Regions from separate parts of the Nocardioides sp. LHG3406-4 genome, predicted to be linked through region 1. Evidence: predicted binding sites of a transcription regulator. Region 1 holds the regulator's gene; the other holds the start of a gene.

The links. The regulator LexA, encoded in region 1, represses DNA repair genes until DNA is damaged. The targets are predictions, from matches to a motif close to TCGAACANNTGTTCGA.
Region 2: the regulator LexA is predicted to act here: its motif matches at 3,974-3,989, upstream of ruvC (crossover junction endodeoxyribonuclease RuvC).

What each region holds. Positions count from the first base shown of each region.
Region 1 is NZ_JAFCWV010000001.1:522,928-529,272, forward strand. Features, by position in the region: gene ACP7BP_RS02480 (vitamin B12-dependent ribonucleotide reductase) at 1-2,319, opposite strand, end outside; gene nrdR (transcriptional regulator NrdR) at 2,432-2,929, opposite strand; gene ACP7BP_RS02490 (hypothetical protein) at 3,284-3,619, shown strand; gene ACP7BP_RS02495 (LysM peptidoglycan-binding domain-containing protein) at 3,777-4,157, opposite strand; gene lexA (transcriptional repressor LexA) at 4,481-5,209, shown strand; gene ACP7BP_RS02505 (ATP-dependent DNA helicase) at 5,278-6,345, shown strand, end outside.
Region 2 is NZ_JAFCWV010000005.1:144,502-150,846, forward strand. Features, by position in the region: gene secD (protein translocase subunit SecD) at 1-1,253, opposite strand, end outside; gene yajC (preprotein translocase subunit YajC) at 1,255-1,578, opposite strand; gene ruvB (Holliday junction branch migration DNA helicase RuvB) at 1,690-2,790, opposite strand; gene ruvA (Holliday junction branch migration protein RuvA) at 2,787-3,392, opposite strand; gene ruvC (crossover junction endodeoxyribonuclease RuvC) at 3,389-3,937, opposite strand; gene ACP7BP_RS17545 (YebC/PmpR family DNA-binding transcriptional regulator) at 4,057-4,821, opposite strand; gene pdxT (pyridoxal 5'-phosphate synthase glutaminase subunit PdxT) at 4,836-5,435, opposite strand; gene ACP7BP_RS17555 (signal peptidase I) at 5,452-6,345, opposite strand, start outside.

The DNA.
Region 1 (6,345 bases):
GCCGAGCTGGCCGTCGTCGTGGGCACCGGAGGTCATGTAGCCCTCGGCGCCGCCCACGGTGAACGACGTGGTGCGCGAGACGCGAGACTTCGGCAGGCGCTTGCGGGTCGGGGCGTAGACGACCTTCTCGACGACCGTGGGCTCCGCGGGAGCCTCGGCGGACTTGCCGTCGTCGGCCTTGCCCTTGTTCTCGCCCTTGCCGCTGGACATCGGCTGGCCGACCTTGCAGTTGTCGCGGTAGATCGCGGTCGCCTTCAGGCCGAGCTTCCAGCTCTGCAGGTAGACGTCCTCGATCTCCTCGACCGTCGCGGTCTCAGGCAGGTTGACCGTCTTGGAGATGGCACCGGAGAGGAACGGCTGGCAGGCCGCCATCATCCGCACGTGGCCCATCGGCTTGAGGGAGCGCGCACCCATCGCGGTGTCGAAGACCTCGTAGTGCTCGGTCTTGAGGCCCGGCGCGTCGATGACGTGACCGTGCTCGGCGATGTAGGCGACGATCGCCTCGACCTTCTCGGCGTCGTAGCCGAGCTTGGTGAGCGCCCGCGGGATCGTCTGGTTGACGATCTGCATCGAGCCGCCGCCGACGAGCTTCTTGAACTTCACCAGGGAGAAGTCGGGCTCGATGCCGGTGGTGTCGCAGTCCATCATGAAGCCGATGGTGCCGGTCGGTGCGAGCACCGAGGCCTGCGCGTTGCGGAAGCCGTGGGTCTCACCCAGCTTCTGCACGTCGGCCCACGCCTTGGTGGCGAGCTTGTGGACCTGAGCGTCGGGGATCGCGAGGGTGCGGACCGCGTCGTTGGCGGCCTGGTGCTTGCGCATCACGCGCTTGTGGGCCTCGGCGTTGCGGGCGTAGCCGGCGTACGGGCCGACGACGCCGGCGATCTCGGCCGAGCGCTTGTAGGAGACGCCGGTCATCAGGGAGGTGATGGTCGCAGCCATCGTGCGGCCGCCGTCGGAGTCGTAGCCCAGGCCCATCGCCATCAGCAGCGCGCCGAGGTTGGCGTACCCGATGCCGAGCTGGCGGTAGTCGCGGGTCGTCTCGCCGATCGCCTCGGTCGGGAAGTCGGCGAAGCAGATGGAGATGTCCATCGCGGTGATGATCACCTCGACGGCCTTCACGAAAAGCTCACCGTCGAAGGTGTCGTCCTCCTTGAGGAACTTCAGGAGGTTCAGCGACGCCAGGTTGCACGAGGAGTTGTCGAGCGACATGTACTCGGAGCAGGGGTTGGACGCGGTGATCCGGCCCGTCTCCGGGTTGGTGTGCCAGTCGTTGATCGTGTCGTCGTACTGGAGGCCGGGGTCGGCGCACTCCCACGCAGCCTTGCTGATCTTGGTGAACAGCTCCCGGGCGTCGACGGTCTCGATGACCTCGCCGGTCGAGCGCGAGCGCAGGCCGAACGACGTGCCGTCCTCGACCGCGCGCATGAACTCGTCGCTGACCCGGACGGAGTTGTTGGCGTTCTGGTACTGCACCGAGGTGATGTCGGCGCCGCCGAGGTCCATGTCGAAGCCGGCGTCGCGCAGCGCGCGGATCTTGTCCTCCTCGCGCGCCTTGGTCTCGACGAACTCGACGATGTCGGGGTGGTCGACGTCCAGGACGACCATCTTGGCCGCCCGGCGGGTCGCGCCGCCGGACTTGATGGTACCGGCGGAGGCGTCGGCGCCGCGCATGAAGGAGACCGGGCCGGACGCGGTGCCGCCGCTGCTCAGCAGCTCCTTGGAGGAGCGGATGCGGGAGAGGTTGAGGCCGGCACCGGAGCCGCCCTTGAAGATGAAGCCCTCCTCCTTGTACCAGTTGAGGATCGAGTCCATCGAGTCGTCGACCGAGAGGATGAAGCAGGCGCTGACCTGCTGCGGCGAGGGGGTGCCGACGTTGAACCACACGGGAGAGTTGAAGGAGAAGTACTGGTTGACCAGCAGCCAGGTGAGCTCGTGCTCGAAGAGCTCGGCGTCGGCGGGGGTCGTGAAGTAGCCGTGGTCCTCACCGCCCTTGCGGTAGGTCTTCACGACCCGGTCGACGAGCTGCTTGAGGCTCCACTCGCGCGCGTCGGTGCCGACGGCGCCGCGGAAGTACTTGGTGGTGACGATCGTCGAGGCGTTGACGCTCCAGAAGTCCGGGAACTCCACACCGCGCTGCTCGAAGACGGTCTCGCCGCTCTTCCAGTTGGTCTGGACGACGTCGCGACGCTCCCAGGTGAGCTCGTCGTAGGGGTGCACGCCCTCGGTCGAGAAGACCCGCTCGATGCGCACTCCCGCCTGCTTACGTGAGCCCTGACTCGATGAGTCCTGCGCGGCGCCGGTGTTCACCGTCTCGGTCATTGTTCTCCTCGTGATCCCGTGAATGGTTCATCAACTGTGACGGCCGTGACGCGGTCGCCGATGTGGTGCGCCCGGCACGCAGCTTCCCCACTACGTGCCGGGCAGTCTGTGGTCAGCCCGTCTCCACCAGGACCGCGTCTGCGGCCTCGGGTGCGGGGGGTACGGCGCGCTCGGCGCGCAGCATGGCGATCTCGTCCTCGAAGTCGTCGGCGGACTCGAAGGCGCGGTAGACACTGGCGAAGCGCAGGTAGGCCACCTCGTCCAGCTCGCGCAGCGGTGCCAGGATCGCCAGCCCGACCTCGTGGGCGGGCACCTCGGCGAACCCCTCGCTGCGCAGGGTGTCCTCGACGGCCTGGCCCAGGCAGGCCAGCTGGTCCTCGGAGACCGGACGGCCCTTGCAGGCCTTCCGCACGCCGGTGATGGCCTTGTCCCGGGTGAAGGGCTCGGTGGCGCCGGAGCGCTTGAGCACGACCAGCTGCATCTGCTCGACGGTGCTGAAGCGCTTGCCGCAGTCCTGGCAGGTGCGCCGGCGGCGGATCTGGCCGCCGTCGTCGGAGACGCGCGAGTCGATGACCCGGGTGTCGGTGGTGCGGCAGTACGGGCAGTGCATCTCGCGGCCTCCTCTCGCATGCGACGCGCTCGTCACCCGGGCGCCCTGAAACACCCTGATGTAGGTGTAACGCCTGTGGAAGACGGTCTGTTTCCTGTGGAAGAACTGGCACGTGCTGTGAGCCGGACACCCGGTGCCTGTGCACTAGATGTGGATAACTACAACGGTGTAAGTCCTAGATGTAGTGGTAACCGTACGTCGCGCGCCCAGGGTTGGCAAGAAGGACGCGCCGAGATTTCGGACATCTCCGACGGCGCACGAGAAGCCGCAGGTCAGGGGCCCGATGGGCACTCGTGACCGGTCTGGGACGGCGGCGTGTCGTGCGCCTCGCGGGCATCGGACACAATGGCTTCCGTGACGGGGAAGCGGGGCGGGTCGCGCCGGGCGGAGAGGCCCGCGCGGGCGTTCCGACCGGCCGTTCTGGTGCACTCACTCGCCATCACCCTCCTGGTGGTCGCCTGGGGCTATCTGGTCTACGTCGCCATCGACTTCGGCGGCTCCGCGCGCGCCGGGGAACGCTCCGCCTGGTGGCTGCTGGGCCTGGCCTCGCTGGGCGCGGTGGCCTGCCTGTTCGCCGGGCTGATGCTGGTCAGCCGCCTGCAGAGGGTGCTCGGGTGGTCCCGGGCCGACAAGGTGGACGACGAGCACGCTGCTCCGCGGCCGCCCGGCGGCCGGCGAGCCGCCCGCTGAGCCTGACGCGCCTGACCTGACGCGCCCGACCTGACGCGCCCGGACGCCGCGAAGGGCGGGCCGTGATGGCCCGCCCTCCGTCTTCCCCGGCCCACCAGCCGGGGTCGAAGCGGCTGGTGGAGTATTCAGTTGTAGGTCTGGGTGATCATCTGGAGGGTCAGTCGGAGGTGGGGACCCGCAGCTTCTGACCGGCGGTGACCATCGCGGTCTCGAGCGCGTTGAGCCGCTCGATCCTGGCGACCATGTCGCGGGTGCTGCCGTCGCCCGCCGCCTCAGAGGCGATGCCCCACAGCGTCTCGCCCTGACCCACCATGACGACGCGCGTCGGCTCGGGCGTGCCGGCCTCGTCGGTCGCCACCGAGCCGGACCCGAAGAGCACGCCGAGCATCAGCACCACGGCCAGCGCCGCCAGGAGGACGACGAGACGTCCGCGCCGGGTGAGGCGCAGGTGGCCGGCGGTGCGTCGTGACGGCGTACGCACGTCGCGGACCGGCGTCAGCGTCAGGGCCGGGCTCAGCGTGGTGGTCATGGTGCTCATCTGGACCTCCTGGGGAAGGGGGTGATCTGCCTGTCGTGATCTGCCTGTCGTGATCTGCCTGTCTCGTCTCAGTCGATGTCTAGTGGCGAGCACCGACACTCTCGGTGGCTCGATCAGACGTTCGATCGAACATGTGTACGACGTTAGAGCATGTGTTCGAACGAATCAAGCATCTGCCCGAACGAGTGTTCGAAGCGTGTCGCGGCGGGTCGAGGGCCAGATCACGACACGCCTGTTCGAACACTTGTTTGAAGTCGGGTCGGGATCGGTCTACGGTGAGGCGACCGGCGAGACGAACCACCAGCTGTCACCCAGGAGGACCCATGGCCAAGACGAGCGGCACCGGCAAGAAGGTGCTCGAGCTGCCCGACGGGCCCCCTGACGCCACCGGACTGACCCCCCGCCAGCAGCGCGTCCTGGCCACGATCAAGGACTCCATCGAGATGCGCGGCTACCCGCCCAGCATGCGCGAGATCGGCGAGGTCGTCGGGCTGACGAGCTCGAGCAGCGTCGCCCACCAGCTCAAGACGCTGGAGGAGAAGGGCTTCCTCAAGCGCGATCCCAACCGCCCCCGGGCCCTCGAGGTCTTCCTGCCCGAGGTGATGGCCGCGCGCCGGTCGATCTCCCACGTGGAGGAGACCGCTGTCGACGAGTCCGGCATCGGCGACGCCATGCCGGCGGCCACCTACGTCCCCATGGTCGGACGCATCGCGGCCGGTGGCCCGATCCTGGCCGACGAGCGCGTCGAAGAGGTCATGCCGCTGCCCCGTTCGCTGGTCGGCGAGGGCACCCTCTTCCTCCTCCAGGTGTCCGGCGACTCGATGATCGACGCGGCCATCTGCAACGGCGACTACGTCGTGATCCGTCAGGAGCAGACCGCCGAGAACGGCCAGATCGTGGCCGCCCTCATCGACGGGGAGGCCACCGTCAAGACGCTGCAGCGCAAGGACGGCCAGGTCTGGCTGCTCCCCCACAACGACGCCTACGACCCGATCGACGGCACCGACGCCAGCATCCTCGGCATCGTCACGGCGGTCCTGCGTCGGGTGTGACGCACCCTTCGGCGCCGGTACGCCGCGGCGTTCCGGCGGCTGTCGGCGGCTGCACATAGGGTGCCCTGGTGAGCGCTCAGGACGACATCTCGGACCACCCGGACAGCCGGGTGCGCGAGGTGCTGGCCCAGGCGGTCGCGGCGCTCGGCGGTGAGCAGCGAGACGGTCAGGTGCAGATGGCCGAGGCGGTCGTCGAGGCCATGGAGGGCGGCGAGCACCTGCTCGTCCAGGCCGGCACCGGCACCGGCAAGTCGCTCGGCTACCTGGTCCCGAGCCTGCTCCACGGCAAGCGCGTCGTCGTCGCGACCGCGACGCTCGCCCTCCAGCACCAGCTCGTCGAGCGCGACCTGCCCCGGCTGGTCGAGGCGGTCGGCGGCACCCTCGACACGTCGTACGCCGTGTTGAAGGGCCGTTCCAACTACGCCTGCCTCCACCGGATCCGCGAGGGCGTCCCCGACGACCAGGGCGTGCTCGTCGACGTGCCGACCGGGTCCCTGGGCGGCGAGGTGGTCAAGCTGCGCGAGTGGGCCGAGGAGGAGAGCAAGGCCGGCGGCAGCGGCGAGCGCGACAACGCCCCGCGGCACACCGACCGGGTCTGGCGGCAGGTCAGCGTCAACCACCGCGAGTGCCTGGGCGCCACCAAGTGCCCCTTCGCGCAGGAGTGCTTCGCGGAGCGGGCCAAGGAGAAGGCCCAGCGGTCCCACCTCATCGTCACCAACCACTCGCTGCTCGCGATCGACGCGATCGAGGGGGTGCCGATGATCCCCGACTACGACGCGGTGGTGATCGACGAGGCGCACGAGCTCACGGCCCGCGTCACGCAGGCCGCCACCGACGAGCTGTCGGCCAACGACGTCGAGCGCGCCGCCCGCCGGGCGCAGCGCCACATCGAGGGATCCCAGGCCGACGACCTCGCTGACGCGGGCGACGCTCTCGCCGACGCGCTCTCGCGCACCGAGCCGGGCCGCATCGACACCCTGGGCGAGCAGCTCGCCGACGCCCTCGCGCTGGTCCGAGACGCCGCCCGCGCGCTCGTCTCGGCCTTCCCGAAGGAGGCCGCCGGTGCCGGCGAGGCCGACGCCGGCCGCACGCAGGCCAAGGGCTTCGCACAGGACGTCTTCGCCACCGTCGAGCGC
Region 2 (6,345 bases), on a different contig from region 1:
AGACCGAGCCCGCGGTAGTAGAGCAGGCAGTAGATCAGCACCAGGCCGAGGCCGACGGCGCCTGCGGTCAGGCCGGCGGTGAGCTGGTCACCGGCGAGCGACGGGCCGATCGTCTCGGTCGAGGGGTCCTCGAAGGAGATGGGCAGGGCGCCGAACTTCAGGCTGGTCGCGAGGCTGTCGGCGCTCGTCTGGGTGAAGTCGCCGCTGATCTCCGCCTGGCCGTCGGTGATGAGGCCGTTCATCGTGGGTGCGGAGATCACGTTGCCGTCGAGCACGATCGCGAACTGCTTCTGGGTGTTGAACAGGGTCTGGCTGATGGTCGTGAACGTCTTGGTGCCGGGACCGTCGAACTGGAGCTGCACGCGCCACTGGGTGTTCGACTGGTCCGGGGGTGCCGTGTTGGCGTCGTCGAGGGCGGTGCCCTCGATCATCGCCTTCGACAGCAGGAACTTCTGACCCGACTCGTCGCAGGTGATGAGCGGCTTGGCCGGGTTGTCGTCGACGACCGGGATGGCCCCACCGGGCGGGCAGGTGAACTCGTTGAACTTCTGGGTCCACTGCTGGCCGGGGTTGTTCATCCACTGCAGCGGGTCGTCGACCGACGCCTCGCCGCCGCCGCCGGTCGCACCGTCGCTCGGCACGACGACGGTCGAGTCGTCGGACGGGGTGGCCGGAGGATCGCTGGGCGTCGGGGACTCCCCGTCGGCCCAGGCGTAGGGAACCCGGTTCTTGGGGGTGGCCGTCGGCTCCCCGCCGGGCTCGTCGCCCGACTGGCTGCCAGTCTTGCCGTCTCCCGGCTTGGTGCTCGGCGTCGGCTTCGGCGGCGCGAGCACGCCGTCGCCCGGGGTGTCGGGAGTGGTGGGATCGGTCGGCTGGGCACCGACGCCCTGGGCGCTCAGGGCCACGAGCCGGAAGCGCAGCTGTGCCTGGCGCTCCACGGTCTCCACGAGGTCGCGCCGGTTCTCGCCGGGGATCTCCACGACGATGATCCCGCTGCCCTCGGTGACGACCTCGGCCTCGCTGACACCGGAGCCGTTGACCCGCTGGTCGATGATCTTGCGGGCCTCCTCGAGGTTGGCCGCGTCCGGGTTGCCCTTGGCGATCAGCGTGATCCGGGTGCCGCCCTGGAGGTCGAGTCCGAGCTCGGGCTTCCAGGCGCCCCCGAGCGCGACCAGCCCGAACAGGATGGCGAGCCCGGCGAAGTACGCCACGAGGGTGCGCCCGGGCCGGTAGCCCTTGGTCCGGGTCGCCATGTCAGGCCTCGCCCGCGGTCGGCGGGGCGGTCGGGTCGTCGGAGCCGGACGCGTCGTCGGAGGCGTCGATCCGGTCGACCGCGGCGACGGCGGCACGCGCCACCTCGACGACGACGCCGTCGGCGATCTGCACGTGCACGCGGTCGTCGGTGGCGGCCGTGATGACGCCGTAGATGCCGGCGCTGAGCATCACCTTGTCACCGGTGTCGAGCCCGGACTGGAGACGGGCGACCTCCTTCTGGCGGCGCGACGCAGGGCGCACTATCAGCAACCAGAAGATCAGGGCAATGGCCACGATGGGCAGAAGGGAGGCGAGCTCCGGCACAGCAGTTCCTCGCGATCACGACATGGAGTGGCGGCCACCGATTGGCGGGGTTTTCCCCACACAGGCCGACCAACGACGGAGTGTACGCCGCGACACCTTGCGGCGCGGAACCTAGGGCGTGTCCAGCTCCTCGAACAGCGTGGCATCGCCGATCCCGGCGCCTGCGGGCACGGCGAGCCCGAGGTGGCGCCACGCAGCGGCCGTGGCCACCCGGCCCCGCGGGGTGCGGGCGAGGTAGCCGCAGCGCACCAGGAACGGCTCGGCCACCTCCTCGACCGTCTCGCGCTCCTCCCCGACCGCCACCGCGAGCGTGGAGACGCCGACCGGTCCGCCGCCGAACCGGCGGCACAGCACGTCGAGCACGCCCCGGTCGAGGCGGTCGAGCCCGGCCTCGTCGACCTCGTAGAGCTCGAGCGCCGCGCGCGCCACGTCAAGGGTCACCACACCGTCGGCGCGCACCTGCGCGAAGTCACGGACCCGGCGCAGCAGCCGGTTGGCGATGCGTGGCGTGCCGCGCGAGCGCGAGGCGATCTCGCTGGTGCCGTCGGGCCGGACGTCGACGTCGAGCAGACCGGCCGAGCGCTGGACGATGCGGTCGAGCTCGTGCGGCTCGTAGAACTCCAGGTGCGCGGTGAAGCCGAACCTGTCACGCAGCGGGCCGGGCAGCAGGCCGGCCCGGGTGGTGGCGCCGACCAGGGTGAACGACGGGATGTCCAGCGGGATCGCCGTGGCACCGGGCCCCTTGCCGATGACGACGTCGACGCGGAAGTCCTCCATCGCCATGTAGAGCATCTCCTCGGCGGGCCGGGACATCCGGTGGATCTCGTCGACGAAGAGCACGTCTCCCTCGTTGAGTCCGGAGAGGATCGCGGCGAGGTCGCCGGCGTGCGTGATGGCCGGGCCGCTGGTCAGCCGCAGGGGCGTGGACATCTCCGCGGCGATGATCATCGCCAGCGTCGTCTTGCCGAGCCCTGGTGGCCCGGAGAGGAGCACGTGATCGGGAGCGCGGCCGCGCTGCCGGGCTGCCTCGAGCACGAGCCCGAGCTGGTTGCGCACCCGCACCTGCCCGACGACCTCGTCGAGGCTGCGCGGCCGCAGGGCCGCCTCGACCGCGCGCTCGTCGCCGTCGGCCTCGGCGACGGTGAGCGAGCGGAGGTGCTCCTCCTCGGCGGCGCCCAGCTGGTCGTCGTACATCTCGGGCTCGCTCCTCATGCCTTGCTCAGGGTGCGGAGGGCGGCGCGCAGCAGAGCACCGACGTCGGGGGTGTCGCCGGCCACGTCAGCCTGGTCGGCCACGGCGTCGACGGCCTGGTCGGCCTCCTTCGCCGACCAGCCCAGGCCGACCAGTCCCTGTTGCACCTGGTCGCGCCACGTGGCGGCCGGGACCGCGCTTCCGGCGTGCACGGCCGCAGCGGGCGCCCCGAGGCGGTCGCGCAGCTCGAGGATGATCCGCTGGGCACCCTTCTGGCCGATGCCGGGGACCTTGGTGAGCGTCGCGACGTCCTCGGACGCCACGGCGCGCCGCAGGTCGTCGGGAGGGAGTACGGCGACCATCGCCTGGGCGAGCTTGGGCCCGACCCCCGACGCGGTCTGCACGAGCTCGAAGGTCGACTTCTCGTCGTCGTCGAGGAAGCCGAAGAGGGTCAGCGAGTCCTCGCGCACCACCATGCTGGTGGGCAGCGTCGCGCGCTGGCCGGTGCGGAGGGTGGCGAGGGTGGCGGGCGTGCACATCAGCTCGAGGCCGATCCCGCCGACCTCGACGACCGCCGAGCTCAACGTGACGGCGGCTACCTCTCCACGGACGAACGCGATCATCGGCGGCTGCTCCTCTGGTGTGCGGCGAGCGCGAGCTGCTGGCGAGCCATAGCGGCGTCGATGCGGGCCTGCGCGCCCCCTCGCCAGATGTGGGTGATGGCCAGGGCCAGCGCGTCGGCGGCGTCGGCCGGCTTCGGCGGCGCATCGAGTCGCAGGATGCGGGTGACCATGGCCGTGACCTGGGCCTTGTCGGCACGCCCGCTGCCGGAGACGGCGGCCTTGACCTCCGACGGGGTGTGCAGCGCGATCGGCAGCCCGCGACGGGCGGCGGCGACCATGGCGATGCCGCTGGCCTGCGCGGTCCCCATGATCGTGCTCGAGTCGGAGCGGGCGAAGACGCGCTCCACGGCCACCGCGTCGGGCGCGTAGTCGTCGAGCCAAGCGTCGATGCCCTTCTCGATCGTGACGAGTCGCTCGGCGACGGGACGATCGGCGGAGGTGCGGATCACGTTGACGTCGACGAGCGTGAGGGGACGACCGACCTCACCGTCCACGACGCCGATGCCGCACCTGGTCAGGCCGGGATCGATCCCGAGCACCCGCATGCGCGTCTCCTCCACCTGCCGAACCGTCCGGCATGTCCGAACGTGTGTTCGGGAGACACGCTAACCCGGCCGACGCGGCGTACGCCGGACGACACGCGTGCGGGAGGCCGACCCGCCGGTCAGGCGTCGAGCTCGGCCATCACGGCGTCGGGCACGTCGAAGTTGGCGAAGACGTTCTGCACGTCGTCGAGGTCCTCGAGGGCGTCGACAAGGCGGAACACCTTGGCCGCGCCGTCCTTGTCGAGCTCGACCTGCAGGTCGGGCACGAACGACGCCTCGGCGGAGTCGTAGTCGACCCCGGCCGCCTGCAGGGCCGTGCGCACGGCCACCAGGTCGGTGGGCTCGGAGACGACCTCGAAGGACTCACCCAGGTCGTTGACCGCGTCGGCGCCCGCCTCGAGCGTCGCCTCCAGGACGTCGTCCTCAGTGACCTGCCTGCCCTCCTGCTCGACCGGCACGAGCACGACGCCCTTGCGGTTGAAGAGGAAGGACACCGAACCGGGGTCGGCCAGCGAGCCGCCGTTGCGGGTCATGGCGGTGCGGACCTCCATCGCCGCCCGGTTGCGGTTGTCGGTGAGGCACTCGATGAGCATCGCGACGCCGGACGGGCCGTAGCCCTCGTACATGATCGTCTGGTACTCGGCGCCGCCCGTCTCCGCACCGGATCCGCGCTTGACCGCGCGGTCGATGTTGTCGTTGGGGACCGAGGACTTCTTGGCCTTCTGGATGGCGTCGTACAGCGTCGGGTTGCCGGCCGGGTCTCCCCCGCCCATCCGGGCGGCGACCTCGATGTTCTTGATCATCTTCGCGAAGAGCTTGCCGCGCTTGGCGTCGACGACCGCCTTCTTGTGCTTGGTCGTCGCCCACTTGGAGTGGCCTGACATCGGGTGTTCCCTTCCTACGACTGCGTGACGAGGTGCACGAAGGAGCGGTGGACGCGATCGTCCGTGGCCACCTCGGGGTGGAAGGACGTGGCCATCAGGTGCCCTTCGCGGACCGCCACGATCCTACCCATCGCGGGTCCGGCCGGGACGGTGGCAAGGACCTGCACGCCGGGGCCCGCCTCCTCCACCCACGGCGCCCGGATGAACACCGCCTGGACGGGTGCGTCGAGCCCGGCGAACTCGAGCCCGCCCTCGAACGAGTCCACCTGCCGTCCGAACGCGTTGCGGCGCACGGTCACGTCGAGGCCGCCCAGGGTCTCCTGGCCCGCGATGCCGTCGAGGATGCGGTCGGCGAGCAGGATCATGCCCGCGCACGTGCCGAAGGTCGGCATCCCGCCGGCGATCCGCTCGCGGAGCGGCTCGACCAGGTCGAACGTGCGCGCGAGCTTGACCATGGTGGTGGACTCACCGCCCGGGAGGACCAGGCCGTGGCAGGCCGCCAGCTCGGACGGGCGGCGTACGCCGACGGCGCGAGCGCCGAGATCCGTCAGCACGCGGAGGTGTTCGCGGACGTCGCCCTGGAGCGCGAAGACGCCGATGGTGGGGGCAGGCACCCGGGGATCGTAGTCGTCAGACGCAGAGGCTCAGCACCGCAACCGTGTAGCCGTGCGTCTGCGACGGGGCCGAGGTCCAGGTCGTCGAGCCGTAGCTCCGGTTCGCCTCCACCCAAGCGGTCCCGCCGTCGAGCGCCGAGTTCAGGGTGATGGTCGTGCCCGTGACGGTCTGCGTCTGGTCGCCCCCGAGGCCGGAGTGGACGGTGTAGCTCGTTGCTCCCGGCACCGCGGTCCAGTTGAAGCGTACGGACAAGAAGCCGAGCGTGCCGCAGGTGAAGCTGGCAGGCGGTGGCACGCTCGTCGTCGCAAACGCGCCACCGGGTGCCCCGGCGCTGTCGGTGAACGCCGCGAACGTCCCGTCGACACGGCTGGCACCAGCCCCTCCCACCACAGTGAAAAGGGTGACCGCGAGCAGGGTGGCGGCCGGTCCGGACGTGCGACGGCGGCGCGGAGCGCCCGGGCCGCGCCGAAAGGCCAACATCACCAACAGCACGGCCAGTCCGCCACCGACGAACGCTGCGGCCGGGCTCGACAGCCAGGCGACGGCGTAGCCCAGTCCATCGACATGGAAGAAGACCAGGTCCACTCGCTCCACGACGTACGGCGTGGCGTCGGCCAGCTCGTTGGCATCCCCACGCAGCGTCAACTGGGTGCGCCCCCCGAGACTGCCGGGCTCCACGATGGTGACCCGATGACTGATCCGGGTGCCCTCTCTGGGCACGCTCACGACGTCGCCGACCTTGACGTCGGTGGCGGGGATGTCGCGGGCCAGCGCAAGCGACCCGGTCGGGATCGTGGGTGCCATCGAGCCCGAACGGAAGACGAGCGGCGTCACCCCGAACGCCAATGCAGCCACCGTCGCGAGCACACACACCACTCCCAGGACAGCTCCCACGGTGAGCAACACCTC